4 regions of the Actinomadura sp. NPDC023710 genome follow, and region 3 is predicted to be linked to each of the others. Evidence: riboswitches for the same ligand, from Rfam matches in the RefSeq annotation. Region 3 holds a riboswitch; each other region holds the start of a gene.

Region 1 (4,355 bases), on a different contig from region 3:
CCGGCGTGTCCTGCGTCCACCGGATCATCACCGACCTCGGCGTCGACGTGGCCCCGGCCGGCCTCTTCCTCGCCGAGTGCGCCGCCGGCGTGACGCCCGAGCCCGTCCAGGACGCCACCGGCGCGCCTCCGGCATGCGTGACATCCTCGGCGACATCGCCCGCTGGGCCGCGGGCGAGACCTTCGCCCTCGCCGCCGTCGCCGTGGGCCTCACCTGCGGGGGCGTCCTCGATGTCCCCATCGAGCCGGTCGGCCCCTCACGCTTCGCCGAGATCGGCGCCCTCGCCGCGGCGGTCAAGGCGCGCGAACCCGCCGCCGTCGCCACCGTGGTCGCCGGACCGGATGCCATCGGCCGCCACCGCCTCGTCCGTCCCGTCCACTCCTCGGGCTCCCTCGGAACGTCCTCGCAGGGCGCCCCGGTGGACACCGAGGTCGCGCGCGCCATGCTGGCCCAGGAACCTGACCGGCCTGCGCGGCCACGGCTCGCACCCGCTCCGCTCGCGTGCCCAGGGCACGCCTGGTTCAGGTTGGTGGCCGCCGAGACGTGACAGGCCCCACACCCCGGCTCGCTCGATGGAGGCCGCGTGGGGGTGCCGTGGATGGAGCACGACGTCCCGGAACTCCTCGAACCTGAGGTAGAAGACCTCTTCGACCTCGCGCCGGATGTTGTGCACGAGGCGTTCGACCTCTCGGAGCAGGGCTTGCTCGTACGCGAAGGAACGGCCGATCATGCCGTGTTCGTGGTATTCCCGGTATCCGGCAAAGGTGCGCACGCGGTCGATCCTCCGCTCGGCGTCCTCGGCCTGCCGGGCCCGAAACGTGACCTGAGCAGTCTGGAGAACAGATGTCCCACGACGAAGACCCACTCTGCGCCGTCTTCATGCCGGCTCTGGTGGTGATCCTGCATGCGGCTGAGCAGGAGAAGGGCGAGCCGCTGACGGAAGCGGAGGTGCTCGCCATCCGCGACGATGCGGTATGCATGACCGTCCCGCTCAGCGTCGCACACGACCTTGAGCGGTCTCGCGGGTACTCCGACACTCCGCCCGCAGACTGCTGGCATGAGTGGCTCTCCGTTCGGGAGCAGATCGCGGCCGAGTAGGTCGGGAGGAGAACAGGACGGGTCGGCAGGCGGGTGATATCGAGCCTCTGGCGAGTGCGGAGTTTGAAGGGCGGGCGGAACGGAGCGGATTACGGCGGTCCGGTGAGGCTGGTGCCGGTGTGGGCGGCTCGGCTGGCACGTTCGCCGCTCACGGTGGTGGCCTGGCGCGCCCGTGCTCCGTCCAGAACCCCGCGTTGCTCCTCCGACCCTGGCGTTGTTCACCGGCCCGCGTCCGGCATCGCCGTAGGCGGCGGGGGTTCCGCCTGCACGCTCAGGCCCGGTCGGCTCAGTTCCGCACCGATAGCTCAAAGATGACGAGCTGAGCGGTACGCAAATTCCAGGCACCGTTGGGCGGTCCGGTTGAGGGTGTCGCACCGAAAATCTTGGTCCAGCTTGACTGGACCGCAGCCCTTGCGTTGAGGGGGTTTTGTGAAGTCTTTGCAGGTCGACCAGGTCGTTGGGGCGTGCTTGACGAAATATGGGGCGGCTTGAACCTGTTGTGGCTCTGTGACCGACGGGGAAGCCCGTCCGGAGCGCCCGACCAGATCATGAAGGGCGCATCAAGTCCCTGATCATCAGGACGGCCGATCAAGGCACGTCCGCCGCCGAGTCCGCAGAGCGCCGATCACGGCCGAGCGGAGCCGGGGACCCACCGAAACACCGGGGTGAATCCGCACCCCCGCCGTGCGCGGGGTCGCGGTAGGGCCACTTCCATGCCCGAACCCGACAGCTAACCCGGTAGGCGGACTGGAAGAACTCAGGAGAACCTTTTCATGACCGCTCGTACTTTCGACCTGACCAAGCGCATGGGCACCCGCGTGGCCGCCGGAGCCGTCCTCTCCATGGCAGGTGTGTTCGGCTTCGCCTCCCTGGCCCCGTCCGCCCAGGCGGACACCAAGCCCGCGAACACCGCGCACGTTGCCGAGGTGTCCAAGGCCGACGCCAACGGCGCCAAGACCGGCGGCCAGAGCGCCAAGGCCGGCGCCTCCGCGCAGGACGTCATCAAGCTCGCCCGCACGCAGGTCGGCACCCACGAGGACGCCTCGGGCAACAGCAAGTTCAACAACTGGTACATCGGCTCGTCGCTGGGCGAGCTGAACGCCCACCGCATCGGTGCCGAGAGCGCCTCCGTCTACAAGGGCCAGTCCTGGTGCGACATGTTCGTGTCCTGGCTGGGCCAGCACACCGGCACCAAGGGCATGGGCGCCGACGCCTACACCGTCAGCCACGCCCAGTGGTTCAAGAAGACCGGCCGCTTCGGCGAGACCCCGAAGCCCGGCGCCGTGGTCTTCTTCGCCTGGAACGGCGGCGGCATCAAGGGTGTCGAACACGTCGGCATCGTCGTGAAGGACAACCACGACGGCACCATCAACACCATCGAGGGCAACACCGGTGACGCGGTGAAGAAGAAGGTCCGCGACACCTCCACCGTCGCCAGCTACGGCTACCCCGAGTACCGGTGAGCCCGGGCCGCTGAGCGGCCCCTTGCCCGCACCGTCCAGCGGTGCTCCCCCTCTCCACCCGCGCGATCACACCCACGTCGCGAGCACGCCCACGTGCCGTGCGCCGGATCCGTCATGCCCGAACGGCGAGTCCAGTCCCTCACGCCGAAGGCATGGCCCGGCGCCCGGCCCACCGAGCAAAGGATGAACATGCAGCAGCGAACCGCCCTTATCGGTACCGCCCTCGCGGGCATCCTGGTCGCGGGCGTGGCGGTCGAGGCCGCCCATGGGGCCCCGGCGGACAAGCCGATGGCGCACACGGTCACCGGGCAGCAGGTGACCGGGCACAAGGTCACTGGGCAGTTGGTGACCGGGCAGCAGGTGACCGGGCACAAGGTCACCGACCAGCTGGTGGCCGGGCACAAGGTCACCGACCAGGTGGTGGCCGGGCAGGCCGCCGGGCACAAGGTCACCGGGCGCAAGATCACCGGCCAGCAGGTGGCCGGGCAGCACGACGCGAAGGCCGCCCGCCACACCACCGGCAAGGCCGCTTCGAAGAGCCACGCCGTCCTGTCGGGCAGCACCACCGCGTCCTACTTCTGGGACGACGGCTCGGGCGTGAACGGCGACACCGGCGCCCCGGCGGGCGGCAAGCCGATGCAGAAGGGCCTGTTCGCCAGCCCGAGCTGGCCCATGCACACCAAGGTCAAGGTCACCTACAAGGGGCGCAGCGTCACCGGCTTCGTCGGGGACCGCGGGCCGGGCGAGCCGTCGCACCGCGGCGTCATGCTCGACCTCGACACCTACACCTTCCGCCACCTGGTGGACGGCAAGAAGCCGAACAGCAAGTACGACACGGGCACCTCGGCGGGCCACCTGAAGGGCGTCAAGTACGAGGTCCTGTCCTGGGGCCACGGCATCGGCAAGAAGGGCGCCCCGAAGCCCCTCGGCTGACCAAGCCCGTCCAGGTGATCCCCTCCTGGCCGCCCCGAGCCGCATCACAGACCCCGCTCCCGTCCTCGGACGAGAGCGGGGTCCGTCACGTCCGGGGCAGAAATGCAGGGCAGCGACGTCGTTGTCGGCGGACTGTCGCGGTGCCGCCGTCTGTGATCGTCCAGCTCCAGTAGCGACCCCAGAAAGGGACCGGTGATCGATCGGGCCCCCTCATGGACGGTGTCCGCCAGGAGGCTGACCACGCCGAAGACCATGACGAACCCCGTGGCGACAACGCCGCAGCCTGAGCTCCCTTGCCGTCGACCGAGCACGCGTCGATTTCAACGTCAAGGGTGACTTCTCCGGCGGGCTGGTGCTGATTACCGTCTCTGGCGAACGTTGAAGACGGCCCCGCCGAGGCCCACCGAGTCGGGTCGGGGTGCTGGGCGCTCGACTCGACACGGCTCAATGCTGACTGGGCTGGAGGACATGACGGAAGCCTCATCGCGGGCTCGTCGGTTGTTTCTGGGCGGGCAGTCGGTGTCTTTGCTCGGTGACGGCTGCGCGGTGCTCGCTGTGCCGCTGCTGGTCCTGCAGTTGACCCGTGACCCGTTGGCGGCGGGTCTGGCGGCCGCGCCGCGCGGGATCGGCTACCTGCTGGTCGGACTGCCCGCGGGGCCGGTCGTGGACCGGCTGAATCCGTGGAGGGTGCTGGTCGCCATGGATGTGCTCCGCGCCGGGGTTTTCGTGATCCTTCCCGCGTTGGTGTGGCTGGGGGCCGCCCCGCTTGGGGTCGTGCTGGCACTGGCGTTCGTGGGCGGGGCCGCCACGGTGTTCTTCGACGCCGCGTTGACCGTCGCCGTGAAGGACCTGTTCCCGGCC
Region 2 (4,355 bases), on a different contig from region 3:
CGCTCGACTCCGCGGCCCATCTTGTCCCCGTGCGGGGGCCGGACGGCAACGTGGTCGACTTCCTCTTCGCGGAGCTCAACGGCGTCGCCAAGGACATGTTCGGGCGGGGCCGGGAGGAGCTGACCGGACTGCGGTTGCTGCGGACGGACCCGGGGGCGGTGCTCAGCGGGCTGTTCGACGACTATGTCGGGGTCCTGGAGACCGGGACGCGGTTGGAACGTCCCTCGATCCAGTACTCGACCGCTCAGCGCGGCCTGTCGCGCTCGTCGCGGATGAGCGTGCGGTGCGTGCGGGTGCCGACGGGCGTCTGCGTGACCTGGCGGTACCACCTGACCGAGGACCGCATCGCGCGGCGGCTGGAGAGGGTCGAGCGGCTCGCCCTGATCGGATTCGGGGAGTGGGACCTGGCGACCGGGGAGGCGGACTGGACGCCGCAGATGCTGGCCAACTACGGCCTCTCACCCGACGAGGTGCCGCCGATGCCGCACGACCTGCCGAAGGTCGTGGCCGACGACGACCTTCCGCTGGTCGAGGAGGCGGTCCAGACGATGTTCTCCCGCCGCGAACCGGTGGAGGCGGAGCACCGCGTGACCGGCAATGACGGGACGCCCCGCCATCTGTGGGTGTTCGCCGAGCCCGTGCTCGGCGAGTCCGGGCTGCCCGTCTCGATCAACATCGTCTCGCAGGACATCACCCGGCGGCGCGGGGTGGAGCACGCGCTGGCCGAGACCCGGCGGCAGATGCTGCGCCAGCAGGCGCGGACGGCGCAGGAGCGGCGCGTGGCGGTGACGCTGCGGCGGGCCATCCTGCCGGACGAGGACGAGGCCGAGCAGCTCCCGGGCCTGCGCACCTCGATCCGCAGTATGGCGGCGGAGAGCACGGCCCGCATCGGCGGCGACTGGTTCGCGACCCGTGCCCTGCAGGACGGGCGGGCGATGTTCGCCATCGGGGACGCCGCCGGGCACGGGCTGCCGGCGGCGGCGGCGATGGCGCGGACCCGGAACGGCCTGCTGGGCCTCGCCTGCACGGGGGAGCGGGCCGGACGGCTGGTCGGCTGGCTGAACGAGCTGATCGGCGCCATGGACCCGCCCGCGACGGGCACCGCCATCGTCGCCCACTACGACCCGTCCCGGCACCTCCTGGAGTGGACGTGCGCGGGCCATCCGCCGCCGATCCTGGTGCGGGACGGGCGGGCGACCCCGCTGGAGGTGGTCCGCGACCCGATGCTCGGCGCCATGGCCGGCTGGGAGTACACGACGATCACCACCGGGCTGAATCCGGGCGACATGCTCTTCCTCTACACCGACGGCCTGGTGGAGCGCAGGGACGCGGATCTGGACGAGCGGATCGCCCGCCTGACCCACATCCTGCAGGACTCCTCCACGCGTCCCGACCGGGTGCTGGACGAGGTTCTCGCGCGGATGGAGCACGACCGGGCGGCGGACGACACCACCCTCTTCGCCATCCACGTGGAGTGATCGTCCGAGCCTCACGGTGACGAACGGCACGCCTGACCAGCGGAGATCGCCGAATGTGACGTGCGCCTCACCTGGACGGGCGGGCGGGTGGTGCAGACCGGGGGCGGGGAGTGCCGGCCGCCCTCCATTCGATCTTCTTTACCTTTTCCCGAAGGCCCGGTAAGTACGGCGGGCAAGGGGCTGAGGGGCGTCTCGACAAAGATCGGGAAGAGGCGGCGCAGTCCCGGTGTTGGGAGTCTCTTGGAAGGGCCTTGAGCAGGCAAGACTTTGCTTTATGTCTGGTTTGCTTTTCTTGAGAAGGTTGGTACCTTCGATCCCGAATCACGCAACGCGTCCCATGCGTTGCCACCGGCCGCACCATGCGCGGCCGAGGATCGCGGAGCGGAATCCGCACGCGATGCGCGCCCAGTGACGCGCGCCCCCTCATCAAGATCTGTCAGTGAGAAATCCGTAAACCTGCACCGCTCGCGCGGTGCGAGGCCGAGTCCGTCCGGTCAGTGCGACCGGAACGGAGCCGGGGACCCACGTTTCTGGGGTGAATCGGCGCGCCCGAGAGTCGCGCCGTAGGGCTGCTTCCATGCCCGAATCCGTCAGCTAACCCGGTAGGCGCCATGGAAGACAAGGAGATTCCCTGTATGTCCGGTCTTTTCGATCGACTTTCGCTCAACCGCCTCAGCCCCGAGGACAAGGCCGTCGGCGTCGCCGTAGGCGCGGTCCTGGCGGGCGCGGTCGGGCTCTCTGTGGTCAACCCCCTCGCCGGCGGCCGCGCGGTCGCCGACACCTCCACCCAGACGGCGGTGGTCGCCGAGCAGGGCACCACCGCGCACAAGTCCTCCAAGGCCAAGACGGTGAAGGCCGAGAACGCCGCGGCCGAGGCCCGGCGCGAGGGCTTCAAGGTCCCCCCGCACGCCGTCAAGCCCGCTGAAGTGATCAAGCTCGCGCAGAAGCAGGTCGGCATCCACGAGGGCAAGGGCGGTGAGACCAAGTACCACAAGTGGTACGTCTCGACTCCGCAGGCGAAGGCCACCGCCAAGCGCGACGGCGGCTTCTCGGTCAAGGAGTACAACGGCGCCCAGTGGTGCAACATGTTCGTCTCCTGGCTCGGCGCCCAGACCGGCGTCAAGAACATGGGCTGGGACGCCTACACCGTCCAGCACGCCAGCTGGTTCAAGCAGACCGATCGCTGGGGCCACACCGCCAAGCCCGGCGCCGTGGTGTTCTACGACTGGCAGGACGGCTCGAAGGCCGACATCGGCGACATCGACCACGTCGGCATCGTTGTCAAGGACAACGGCAACGGCACCATCTCCACCATCGAGGGCAACACCGACAACGCGGTGCAGAAGAAGGTGCGCGACAAGTCGCAGGTCGTCGGCTACGGCTACCCCGACTACGCCCGCTGACGCGACGCCTTAGAGAAGGCGCACGTGTGACGAAGGCGCCCGGCCTCCCGCCGGGCGCCTTCTGGCGTTCCGGGTGTTGTGCCCAATGCCTCCGCTGACGGTGGGTAATGCTAAGCGTTGACAGCCTTTGATCCCCCTTGGAGCTCAGTGCGGAGTTCCTGGATAGGTATCCAGCACGCCGGAGTCTGCGGAGGGGGATGCCCATGGCGGTGCGCCCGGATGTCAGCGTGGTGGTGATCGCCTACAACGACGCCCGGAGGCTTCCGCGGGCGGTGGCCTCGGCGCTGGCGCAGTCCCTGGGCGGCGTCGAGACGTTGATCGTCGACGACGCGAGCACCGACGGCACGGGCGAGGCCGCCGACCGGCTCGCCGCGGCCCATCCGGGGCGGGTCCGGGCCGTTCACCTGCCGGTCAACTCCGGCGGCTGCGGCCGCCCCCGCAACACCGGGATCGATGCGTCCACCGGCCGGTACGTGATGTTCCTCGACAGCGACGATCTGCTGGACCGGCACGCCTGCCTCAACCTCCTCGCCGCCGCCGAGGACACCGGCGCCGACATGGTCTCGGGGCTCTGCGACCGGATCTTCCTCGACCTGCCCGAGGGCGCCAAGGGGCGGATCCGCCCCTGGTATCCGTGGCTCTACCGGCACAGCGTCGTCTACGACTCGCTGAGCGAGAACCCCGATCTCCTCTACGACACCCTCTCGACCAACAAGGCGTACCGGCGCGGCTTCCTGGAGGAGCACGGGCTGCGGTTCGTCGAGCGGCTGCACTACGAGGACCTGCTGTTCACCGCCGAGGCCTATCTGGAGGCGGGACGGACCGCCCTGATCCCGCACCGCGTCTACAACTGGCTGGTCAGGGAGCGGACGCCGGCGCCGTCGATCTCCAACCGGCGCGCCGAGCCGGCCAACTTCGCCGACCGGCTGGAGATCCACCGCCGCATCGACATGCTCTTCGCGCTGCGCGGCGCCTACGACCTGCAGCGGGCCAAGGACGTCAAGTTCGTCAACCACGACCTGGTGCTCTACCTGCGCGAGCTGCGCGACCGCGACCCCGACCACCAGGCGCGCTTCCTCGACCTGGCCGCCGCCTACCTGGCCGAGCTGGACCCGCGGGTCTTCGAGCAGGCCAACCCGCTGCCCGCGATCGCGGCGCACCTGATCCGCGAGGGCGACCACGCGGGGGCGCTCGCCGCCGCCGAGTACGACCCCGTGAAACGTCCCGAGCTGCGCGCCCGCCTCGTGGAGCGGGACGGGCGCGTCTACTGGGGGGCCGGGCGCCCGCGCGGCACGCTCGGCCGCCGCGTCCTGGACGTCACGGCCTTCGGCTTCCACGTGCGGCCCCTCCGGGAGCTGCGCCCGGCGAACACCGTCACACGGCTGGAGACGCGCGGCGGCCGCGTGCTCATGGCCGGCTACGTGGTGAACCCGCTGGAGCGGATCCCGCGGGGAGCCGAGCTGTCCGGGACGCT
Region 3 (4,355 bases):
AGGCCGACGGCTGCTGGGGCGGCATCCAGCCGCCGTGGGTGTACTCGCTGATGGCGCTGCACGAGCTCGGCTACGGCCTCGACCATCCGGTCATCAGGCGCGGCCTGGACGGGCTCGAACGCTTCACGATCCGCGACGAGCGGGGGCGCCGTCTCGAGGCGTGCCAGTCGCCCGTCTGGGACACGGTGCTCGCCATGAACGCCCTGGCCGACGCGGGCGTGGCCGCCGACCATCCCTCCCTGCTGCGGGCGGCCGAGTGGGTGGTCGGCGAGGAGGTCCGCGGGCCGGGGGACTGGTCGGTGAAGCGGCCGGACGTCCCGCCGGGCGGCTGGGCGTTCGAGTTCGACAACGACGTCTACCCCGACACCGACGACACCGCCGAGGCGATCCTGGCGCTGCGCAGGGCGTCCTTCCCGAAGGCGGAGGAGCCGATCAGGCGGGCCGTCCGCTGGCTGGACGGGATGGCCTCGCGCGACGGCGGCTTCGGCGCCTTCGACGCCGACAACACCCGCGAGCTGTGCACCAAGCTGCCCTTCTGCGACTTCGGCGCCGTCATCGACCCGCCGTCCGCCGACGTCACCGCCCATGTCGTCGAGGCGCTGTCGAAGGAGGGCCTCGCGGAGTCGGCCGTGGTCAGGCGCGCCGTCGTCTGGCTGCTCAGGGCGCAGGAGGCGGACGGCTCGTGGTTCGGGCGCTGGGGAGCGAACCACCTCTACGGAACGGGCAGCGTGGTGCCCGCGCTCGTCGCGGCCGGGGTCCGTCCCGGCAGGCCCGCGATCCGGCGCGCCGTGGTCTGGCTGGAGGACCACCAGAACCCGGACGGCGGCTGGGGCGAGGACCTGCGCTCCTACGACGACCCCGCGTGGATCGGGCGGGGCGGGTCCACCCCGTCGCAGACGGCCTGGGCGCTGCTGGCGCTGCTCGCCGCCGGCGAGCGCACCCCGGCCGTGGAGGCCGGCGTGCGGTGGCTCGTCGACCACCAGCGCCCGGACGGCAACTGGGACGAGGACCAGTTCACCGGCACCGGCTTCCCCGGCGACTTCTACATCAACTACCACCTGTACCGGCTGGTCTTCCCCGTCAGCGCCCTCGGCCGCTACCTGGACGGCGCGACATGAGGCGGGCGCGCGGGCCGGTGGAGGCCACCGAGTTCACCCTGCACAAGGAGGTCCGGACACCATGAGCATGCCGCTCCGCCAGAGCCTTCGCATCGGGGGCTACATCCTCCGCAACAAGCTGCGCGGCCGGGAGAAGTTCCCGCTCATCGTCGAGCTGGAGCCCCTGTTCGCCTGCAACCTCGCCTGCGCCGGCTGTGGGAAGATCCAGCACCCGCACGACGTGCTGAAGAAGCGCATGCCGGTCGAGCAGGCCATCGCCGCCATCGAGGAGTGCGGCGCGCCGATGGTCTCCATCGCGGGCGGCGAGCCGCTCATGCACCCGCAGATCGACGAGCTGGTGAACGAGCTCGTCCGGCGCAAGAAGTTCGTCTTCCTGTGCACGAACGCGCTGCTGATACCCAGGAAGATCGACAAGTTCACGCCGTCGCCGTACTTCGCGTGGGCGGTGCACATCGACGGCCTGCGCGAACGCCACGACGAGTCCGTCTGCAAGGACGGCGTCTTCGACGACGCGGTCGCGGCCATCAGGGAGTGCAAGCGGCGGGGGTTCCGCGTCACCACCAACACGACGATCTTCAACACGGACACGCCGCAGACCGTCATCGACGTCATGAACTACCTCAACGACGACCTCGAGGTCGACGAGATGATGATCTCGCCCGGCTACGCCTACGACAAGGCGCCCGACCAGGACCACTTCCTCGGCGTCCAGGAGACGCGGGAGCTGTTCCGCAAGGCGTTCGGGAACGGCAACCGCAAGCGGTGGCGCTTCAACCACTCGCCTTTGTTCCTGGACTTCCTGGAAGGCAAGGTCGACTTCCCCTGCACGGCCTGGGCGATCCCGTCCTACTCCCTCTTCGGCTGGCAGCGTCCCTGCTACCTGATGTCGGACGGCTACGCGCAGACCTACCGGGAACTCCTGGACGAGACCGACTGGGACTCCTACGGAAGGGGACGCGACTCCCGCTGCGCCAACTGCATGGCCCACTGCGGTTACGAACCCACGGCCGTCTTCTCGACCCTCGGCTCCCTGAAGGAGTCCTTGCGGGCCGTCCGCTCCGTCTGACCCGTCTCGCTCCCCGGCCCGTTCCGCCCGGCACCGGCGATCCGCCGATGCCGGGCGTTCCCGGGGCTTTCCGGGCGGTCTACTTGAGGGACGTCGGCCGGTACGCCTTGTACTCGTCGTCCGAGGACAGCCCGTAGTCGAGCGTCCGGTGGTCGGTTCCGTACCGGCCGCGCTGCTCGTAGGCCCAGTACGACGAGTGGTCCTTGTCGGCCCACTTCTCGAAGATGACGACGTGCCGGGTGGTGTTGCTGCCCAGGGCGTCCATGACGAGGTCGCCCTTCTTCAGCTCGGACATCTCGATGCGCTCGGTGTACCGCGACGAGGTGAGGCCGACGGTGTTCGTCCCGGGCTTGGACAGCCCCAGAGCCATGGACACGTAGCCCGAGCAGTCGGTGCGGTAGCCGTTGTGCGTGCTGGTCTGGCTGTAGGGGATCCGCTGGTCGGAGTGCGGATGCCAGGTCTCGGCCCGCGTGATGACCTTGGACCGATCGTCCGGCTCCGGCTCGGCGGCCTGCTTCTGGGGCTCGGCCTTCGTCGACGGCTCGGCCTTCGCCGGCGCCTTGAACTCCTTGTGGACCTGGGCCTGTGCTCTGACCTGCTCCTGCGGCGCGGTCCGCTGCTTCGGCACGGTCTGGACGGCGGCGACCGTCTCGGTGGACGCGTGCTGCAAGGTCGTCGGCACGGCCGCCGTCACGCCGAGGACGGCGAGACCCGTCAGCGTGGCCGTGGCCCAAGGGTTGGGCCGGGGAAAACGCGAGGGCTTGTTGTGCTTGCCTTTCAAAGGGGGGCTCCTTGCTTCCATGTGCCGCCTACCGGGTTAGCTGACGGGTTCGGACGTGGAAGTCGCCCTACGGCCTGAGCAGGCCGATTCACCCCAGTGCGGGTTGGGTCCCCGGCTCCGCGCCATGGCGGACTCGGCGGGTGCCGCTGAGAGAGAGCGGCGCTGACGATGTGCGGCCCGGTCGACGAAGGGGGTCGCGGGCCTTGTTGCGCGGGGATGGCACCCCGGCCCACCTGAGTGGGACAAAACGCCTGGAAGGCGTCTCGAAGTGGCAAAGGTACTGAAATCACCAAGAGACGGCAAGGTCCTCGCAGATCATTTCCGCAGCTCAGTGCCCTGCCGACCCGCGCGAAGCCCGCCGCCCAGGGGGGATCCGAGGGATCGGCCGGTTTTCGCCGCACCCATAGACGGAGGAGAAACCTCCAGTTACTATCTGGAGGGGAATCCTTCGTTTAATGGGAGGTGGGTTCCATGACCGCCATCAAGGCGCGGACCGCGTCCGGCCCGTCCGCGGGCGCCCCGAACCGGCGCTGGGCGGCGCTGGTCGTGATCGCCGTCGCGCAGCTGATGATCGCCCTCGACGCCACGATCGTGAACATCGCGCTGCCGACGGCCCAGCACGCGCTCGGCTTCGGCGACGCCGACCGGCAGTGGGTGATCACCGCCTACACCCTGCCCTTCGCCGGGCTGCTCCTGCTCGGCGGCCGGATCGCCGACCTGGTCGGGCGGCGCCGCAGCTTCCTGGCCGGGCTGGCGGGGTTCGCGATCGCCTCGATGATCGCCGGGGCCGCGCCCGGCTTCGAGGTCCTCGTGGTCGGGCGCGCCTTGCAGGGGGCGTTCGCCGCGCTGCTCGCGCCCACCGCCCTGTCCCTGCTGGCGGTGACGTTCACCGAACCCAAGGAGCGCGCGAAGGCGTTCGGCGTGTACGGCGCCGTGGCGAGCAGCGGCGCGGCGGTCGGGCTGCTGCTCGGCGGCGGGCTGACCCAGTACGCCGACTGGCGCTGGTGCCTGTACGTCAACGTCGCGATCGCCGCGGCCGCGTCGGTGGCGGGACGCATCGTCCTTCCGGCGCCGCCGAGCTTCCCCGGGTCGCGCCTCGACTGGATCTCCGCCGTCCTCGTCACCGGCGGCCTGGCGGCCGTCGTGTACGGTGCGGGCGAGGCCGCCCCGCACGGCTGGGACGCGTGGCAGACCACCGCGCCGATGGGAATCGGCGCCCTGGCCCTCGCCCTGTTCGTCGTGCGCCAGGCCACGCACGGCGCGCCGCTGCTGCCGCTGCGGATCCTCGCCGACCGCAACCGGGCCGGCGCCTACGTCGCGGTGGCCACCGCGGTCGTCGGCGCCTTCGGGGTCTTCCTCACGCTCACCTACTACCTCCAGGTGGTCGCGC
Region 4 (4,355 bases), on a different contig from region 3:
TCGGACCTTGCGGCGCCGGCTGCGGACGATCTGCGACCGGCTGGAGGTCAACACCCCTATCGAGGCCGTGGTGTGGGCGGCCCGGAGGCAGCTCATCTAGCGATGCACCCCCCGACGCTCGCCAGGGGACGGCGAGCGTCATCCGGAGAAACGGCGGCTCATCCGAATTCCGTCCGACCCCGCAGCGGCGGCGCCCGCGTCCTGGCAGGTAGGTCCCTGCAGAAGGCGTCGCCGCGGACGGCGTTCGGGCCTGACAGGCCCACCCGGCCCGCCTCGATCTCCGGCGAGCCCGGCCCCGCGACGGCTCTGGCCGGCGCGCCCCGGCACGATCAGTTCAGCATGGTGAACGGCACCGCGAACCCGGTCGGCGTGACGGGTCGGCTCCGACAGCACTGACCGACCTCGCGACGGGCCTGATCGACGCACCTCGGCCGACCAGGGCGGCGCGGTCGGCCCCCACGATGGTCGATCGGCTTCACAGAGTCGACGGGTGCGGTGGCGGGGTTCTAGAGCCTGTCTCGAAGTGGCCTCGGGCACGCGCGCGAACGCGTGACCTGCCCGGTGCGGCGAAGCCGGAGGCGAGCGAAACCGGGCAGATCGCGAAGCGATGCCGCGTTCGCCCAGGTCCGGTCACGTAGCGAGCCGCCAGGCGAGCGAAGTGGGCCGGGACTTCGAAACACGGCCTAGGCGACCCGGACGCCGCCCGCGAAGGGGCGTCCGTTCATGGAGGCGATCTTCACGACGTCTCCGGTGTGCGGGGCGTGCAGCATCTTGTCGCCGCCGACGTAGATCCCCATGTGGTGCAGGTCGGAGTAGAAGAAGACGAGGTCGCCCGGCTGAAGATCGCCGCGCGACACGTGCGTGCCGGCGTTCCACTGGCTGCCGGTGTAGTGCGGCAGGTTGATGCCTACCTGCCTGTAGGCCCACATCGTCAGGCCGGAGCAGTCGAAGGTGGTCGGGCCGGCGGCGCCCCACACGTACGGGCGGCCGATCTTGCCCATCGCGTAGCGGAGCGCCTGCGCGGCCTTGCCGGTGCCGATGACGGGGAGCTTGGCGAGCTGGGTGGGGTCCTTGTCGACGAGCTTGCCGCGGATCTTCTCGTAGGAGTCGGTGATCTTCGTACGCTGCGAGTCGAGCTGCGTCTTCAGGGCCTTCACCTGCTTGGCGCGGGCCTCGGCCGACTTGCGGGCCCGCTGAGCGGACTGCATGGCCTGCATCAGCCCGAGCACCTGGGTGCTGTCCTGCTTGGCGAAGTAGTGGAGGGTCGCGGCCTGGTCGAGGATGGACTGCGGGTCCTGGGAGGCGACGAACGAGACCGCGGGGTCGGAGCCGCCCTGCATGTAGCTCGTCGCCGCGAGGGATCCGACCTTCTGGCGGAGCGCCTCCAGCGTCTTCTCCTGGCGCTTGGCGTTCTCCGTGGCGACCTTGGCGGCGCGCTGCGACTGCGCGAGCCTGACCTTCAGCCCGTTGTACTGCTCGGTGAGCTGTTCCAGCTGGTCGGCGAGCTTGAGCGCCTTCGTCCTCAGCTCCTTGGCGGAGGGCTCGGGGTCGGCGTGCGCGACGGCGATCGCATGCGGGGCGATCGCGTGCGGAGCGGCCGAAACGACGGCGAGCGCGCCGACCATGATGGCCGCGCGCCCACGGAAGTGTGAAAGGGAAGCATGCCGCGATCGCTTCACGAATACTCCTCTCCTCAGCCGCCTACCGGGTTAGCTGACGGGTTCGGGCCGGAGCGGCCCGTCCGCGTCCGTGGGCGAACCGATCGCCCGCGACTGCGGATTCACCCCTCACGGTGGTCGCTCAGGGCGATTCCCCGAAACGCTCCGAAAGTGGGTCCCCGGCTCCCCGGGCAGCTGGTTGCGACCCGTGGGACTCGGCGGTGCGGCCTCCGTCCTACGGTGGGCCGACGTCAGCGATGGACACTAACGGACCCCGCATTGGATGCCAACCAGAACATGCGAATTCGCAGGTCGCGCTGCGCGGTGAACGAGGGAATCGCCGGATGGGTCGCCTTCCGTGCGCTGTGTTCTGCCTCACTTTCGACGCCCCCTCGGCAGTGCCTAGTCTCTTTTATCTAGTCACTTGCGCGCGGTGCCCGGCACGGGCGGACGGAGGGCGTCGCCCGGCGAGCACGCGGCGTTCGATAATCTCGCCTGCTTGTGGAAGTCGTGATCCGGCGTGCACGTACCGCCGACGTCCAGGAGATCCGCAGGCTCGTCGACCTGTACGCCGGGTCGGGGCGTCGCCTGCTGAAGAAGACGACGGTCAAGCTGTACGAGGACGTCCAGGAGTTCTGGGTCGCCGAGGACGTCCAGCACGGGACGCCGGGGCCGCTCGTCGGCTGCGGCGCCCTCCACGTCATGTGGGAGGACCTCGCGGAAGTCCGTTCGGTCGCCGTGGACAAAGGATGCGGGGGACGGGGAATCGGGCACCGGATCGTGACCCGCCTCCTGGAGAACGCGCGTGAACTCGGCGTGCGAAGGGTGTTCTGCCTTACCTTCGAGGTGGAGTTCTTCGCCCGCCACGGCTTCCAGCAGATCCTGGGGACTCCGGTGGCGCCAGAGGTGTACGAAGAACTTCTCCGCTCCTACGACGAAGGCGTGGCAGAGTTCTTGAACCTCGACCGGGTCAAGCCGAATACGTTGGGCAACACCCGGATGTTGCTTCGCCTGGAGGACTGAGATGAGCGATTCCCCCCACGGCGGGCGGCCTTACCAGCCCCGGCAGGGGCAGGGTTCCTACGGCCCGCCGCCTCCGTACCAAGGTTCTCAGTGGCAGCAACCACAGCAGCGGTCGTCCCAGCAGCAGTGGGAACAGCAGTCCCAGCAGCAATGGCAGCCGCAACAGGAGCAGTGGAACCAGCAGCCCGCCTACGACGACTACGGCTCCTACGACGACGCCGGTGACCCGGTGCTGGCGCCGATCCACCGTAGGGCGGGAGCGCGAATCATCGACAACGCGCTCGTCGCGGTCTTCGGGTTCGCGCTCGTCCTCCCGGTGACGATCGGCGCATTCGGTCTGGGCAAGCCCGGCAGCAAGACGGAAGACGAGGGGGGTGTGTGGAACTGGCCCATCATCTTCACCCTCTTCTGCGTCCTGTCCGTGCTGCCGTTCATCTACGAGGCCGTGCAGTTGTCCATGTGGGGACGGACGCTGGGGAAGCGCGTCCTGGGCCTGGGCGTCGTTCAGGCGCGGCCCGCGGGCACCCCCATCACCACGACGCAGGCCGTCTGGCGGGCCGGGATCACCCACGTCGGTTACCAGCTCGGCGTCTTTTTCTTCCTCGTCCTGGCGGTGATGGTGTGGGACTACGCCGCGTACGGGATGGTGCTGGTCTGGGCGGGCGCGCTGATGGCCTACCTGTGGGCGATCTGGGACCAGCCCCTGCATCAGTCGCTGCACGATCGCTTCGCCGGCACACTCGTCATCGACGAGCGGGTCGGATATGACGATTCCGAGTACTCCGAGTACGCGGGCTAAGGGCACGATGGCGGCACCGCTCGCCGAGCCGGGGCAGAGGCTCCTGGCGCGCGTCGTGGACACGCTCGTCGTCGGCGTCCCCGTCGTTCTGGTCGTGCGCGAACTGGTGTCCGGGCACACGGCGGACGTCATGGCTCCGTCCGCCGTGGCCGGATGCATGCTGCTGTACGAAGCGATCCAGCTCGCCCTCTGGGGCCGGACGCTGGGCAAGCGCGTCGCGGGCATCGAGGTGGTCGCGGCGACGGCTCAGGAGGCGCCTGAAGCGGCGCCACGGGGGGCTGGGGGAGCGGACGAGAACGCCGGGCTCGGCGACGTGTCGGCCCTCCCCGTGTCCGTGCCCGGATTCGTGCCCGTGGCCGCTCCTGAGCCCGAGGAGACCGCGGCTCCGCCGGGGGCGGAGGCCGTAGGCGCGTCCACGCGTCCGGACGTTCTGCGCTGCGTTCTGCGGGCCGCCGTCTATTCGGTGCCGATCGGGCTGCGTCCGATTCCCGTTCTGGGTCTGCTCGCGAGCATCTTCTGGGTCGCGAACGCGGGGGCCGTGTTCGAGGGCGTTCGACGCCAGGCTGTTCATGACAGGCTCGCGGGGACGCTCGTGGTAAAACGCCCGCGGCCCGAATCCTCGGCCTTCTGAGGCCCTCTCCGCCGCACCGGGAGGTGCTCGCGGGGCCCCGATAACACCCGTCCGATACCGCGCACTCGCGTGCGCGGCCGGACGTGCGGCCTGGTCCCCTCGCCTGCGCCATACATGTTTTCGTCGAGATGGGCGCTGTTTCCGGACGTCCGAGGCGTCGGCGGCATATGCCCGCTCGTTCCGGTTACGGTCCTGAAACCGGTGGGATGTGTCTCGTCCCGGACGTCGCCTCCGCTTTGACAGT

What was found. A riboswitch is a leader RNA that binds a small molecule or an ion and turns the genes downstream of it on or off. The one in region 3 is predicted to bind cyclic di-AMP.
Region 1: linked by a shared signal. The riboswitch ahead of AB0H37_RS17055 (CHAP domain-containing protein) and the one ahead of AB0H37_RS39000 (hypothetical protein) in region 3 are both predicted to bind cyclic di-AMP.
Region 2: linked by a shared signal. The riboswitch ahead of AB0H37_RS43415 (CHAP domain-containing protein) and the one ahead of AB0H37_RS39000 (hypothetical protein) in region 3 are both predicted to bind cyclic di-AMP.
Region 4: linked by a shared signal. The riboswitch ahead of AB0H37_RS31840 (NlpC/P60 family protein) and the one ahead of AB0H37_RS39000 (hypothetical protein) in region 3 are both predicted to bind cyclic di-AMP.

The regions. Positions count from the first base shown of each region.
Region 1 is NZ_JBFAGB010000013.1:74,347-78,701, forward strand. Features, by position in the region: gene AB0H37_RS17040 (hypothetical protein) at 134-547, shown strand; gene AB0H37_RS17045 (hypothetical protein) at 599-898, shown strand; gene AB0H37_RS17050 (hypothetical protein) at 880-1,098, shown strand; cyclic di-AMP (ydaO/yuaA leader) riboswitch at 1,708-1,857, shown strand; gene AB0H37_RS17055 (CHAP domain-containing protein) at 1,872-2,561, shown strand; gene AB0H37_RS17060 (hypothetical protein) at 2,751-3,494, shown strand; gene AB0H37_RS17065 (MFS transporter) at 3,873-4,355, shown strand, end outside.
Region 2 is NZ_JBFAGB010000075.1:7,030-11,384, forward strand. Features, by position in the region: gene AB0H37_RS43410 (SpoIIE family protein phosphatase) at 1-1,478, shown strand, start outside; cyclic di-AMP (ydaO/yuaA leader) riboswitch at 1,947-2,102, shown strand; gene AB0H37_RS43415 (CHAP domain-containing protein) at 2,114-2,881, shown strand; gene AB0H37_RS43420 (CDP-glycerol glycerophosphotransferase family protein) at 3,085-4,355, shown strand, end outside.
Region 3 is NZ_JBFAGB010000050.1:35,639-39,993, reverse strand. Features, by position in the region: gene shc (squalene--hopene cyclase) at 1-1,118, shown strand, start outside; gene hpnH (adenosyl-hopene transferase HpnH) at 1,180-2,184, shown strand; gene AB0H37_RS39000 (hypothetical protein) at 2,264-2,965, opposite strand; cyclic di-AMP (ydaO/yuaA leader) riboswitch at 2,976-3,114, opposite strand; gene AB0H37_RS38995 (MFS transporter) at 3,437-4,355, shown strand, end outside.
Region 4 is NZ_JBFAGB010000032.1:111,196-115,550, forward strand. Features, by position in the region: gene AB0H37_RS31835 (LuxR C-terminal-related transcriptional regulator) at 1-100, shown strand, start outside; gene AB0H37_RS31840 (NlpC/P60 family protein) at 684-1,679, opposite strand; cyclic di-AMP (ydaO/yuaA leader) riboswitch at 1,683-1,889, opposite strand; gene AB0H37_RS31845 (amino-acid N-acetyltransferase) at 2,154-2,681, shown strand; gene AB0H37_RS31850 (RDD family protein) at 2,683-3,480, shown strand; gene AB0H37_RS31855 (RDD family protein) at 3,488-4,111, shown strand.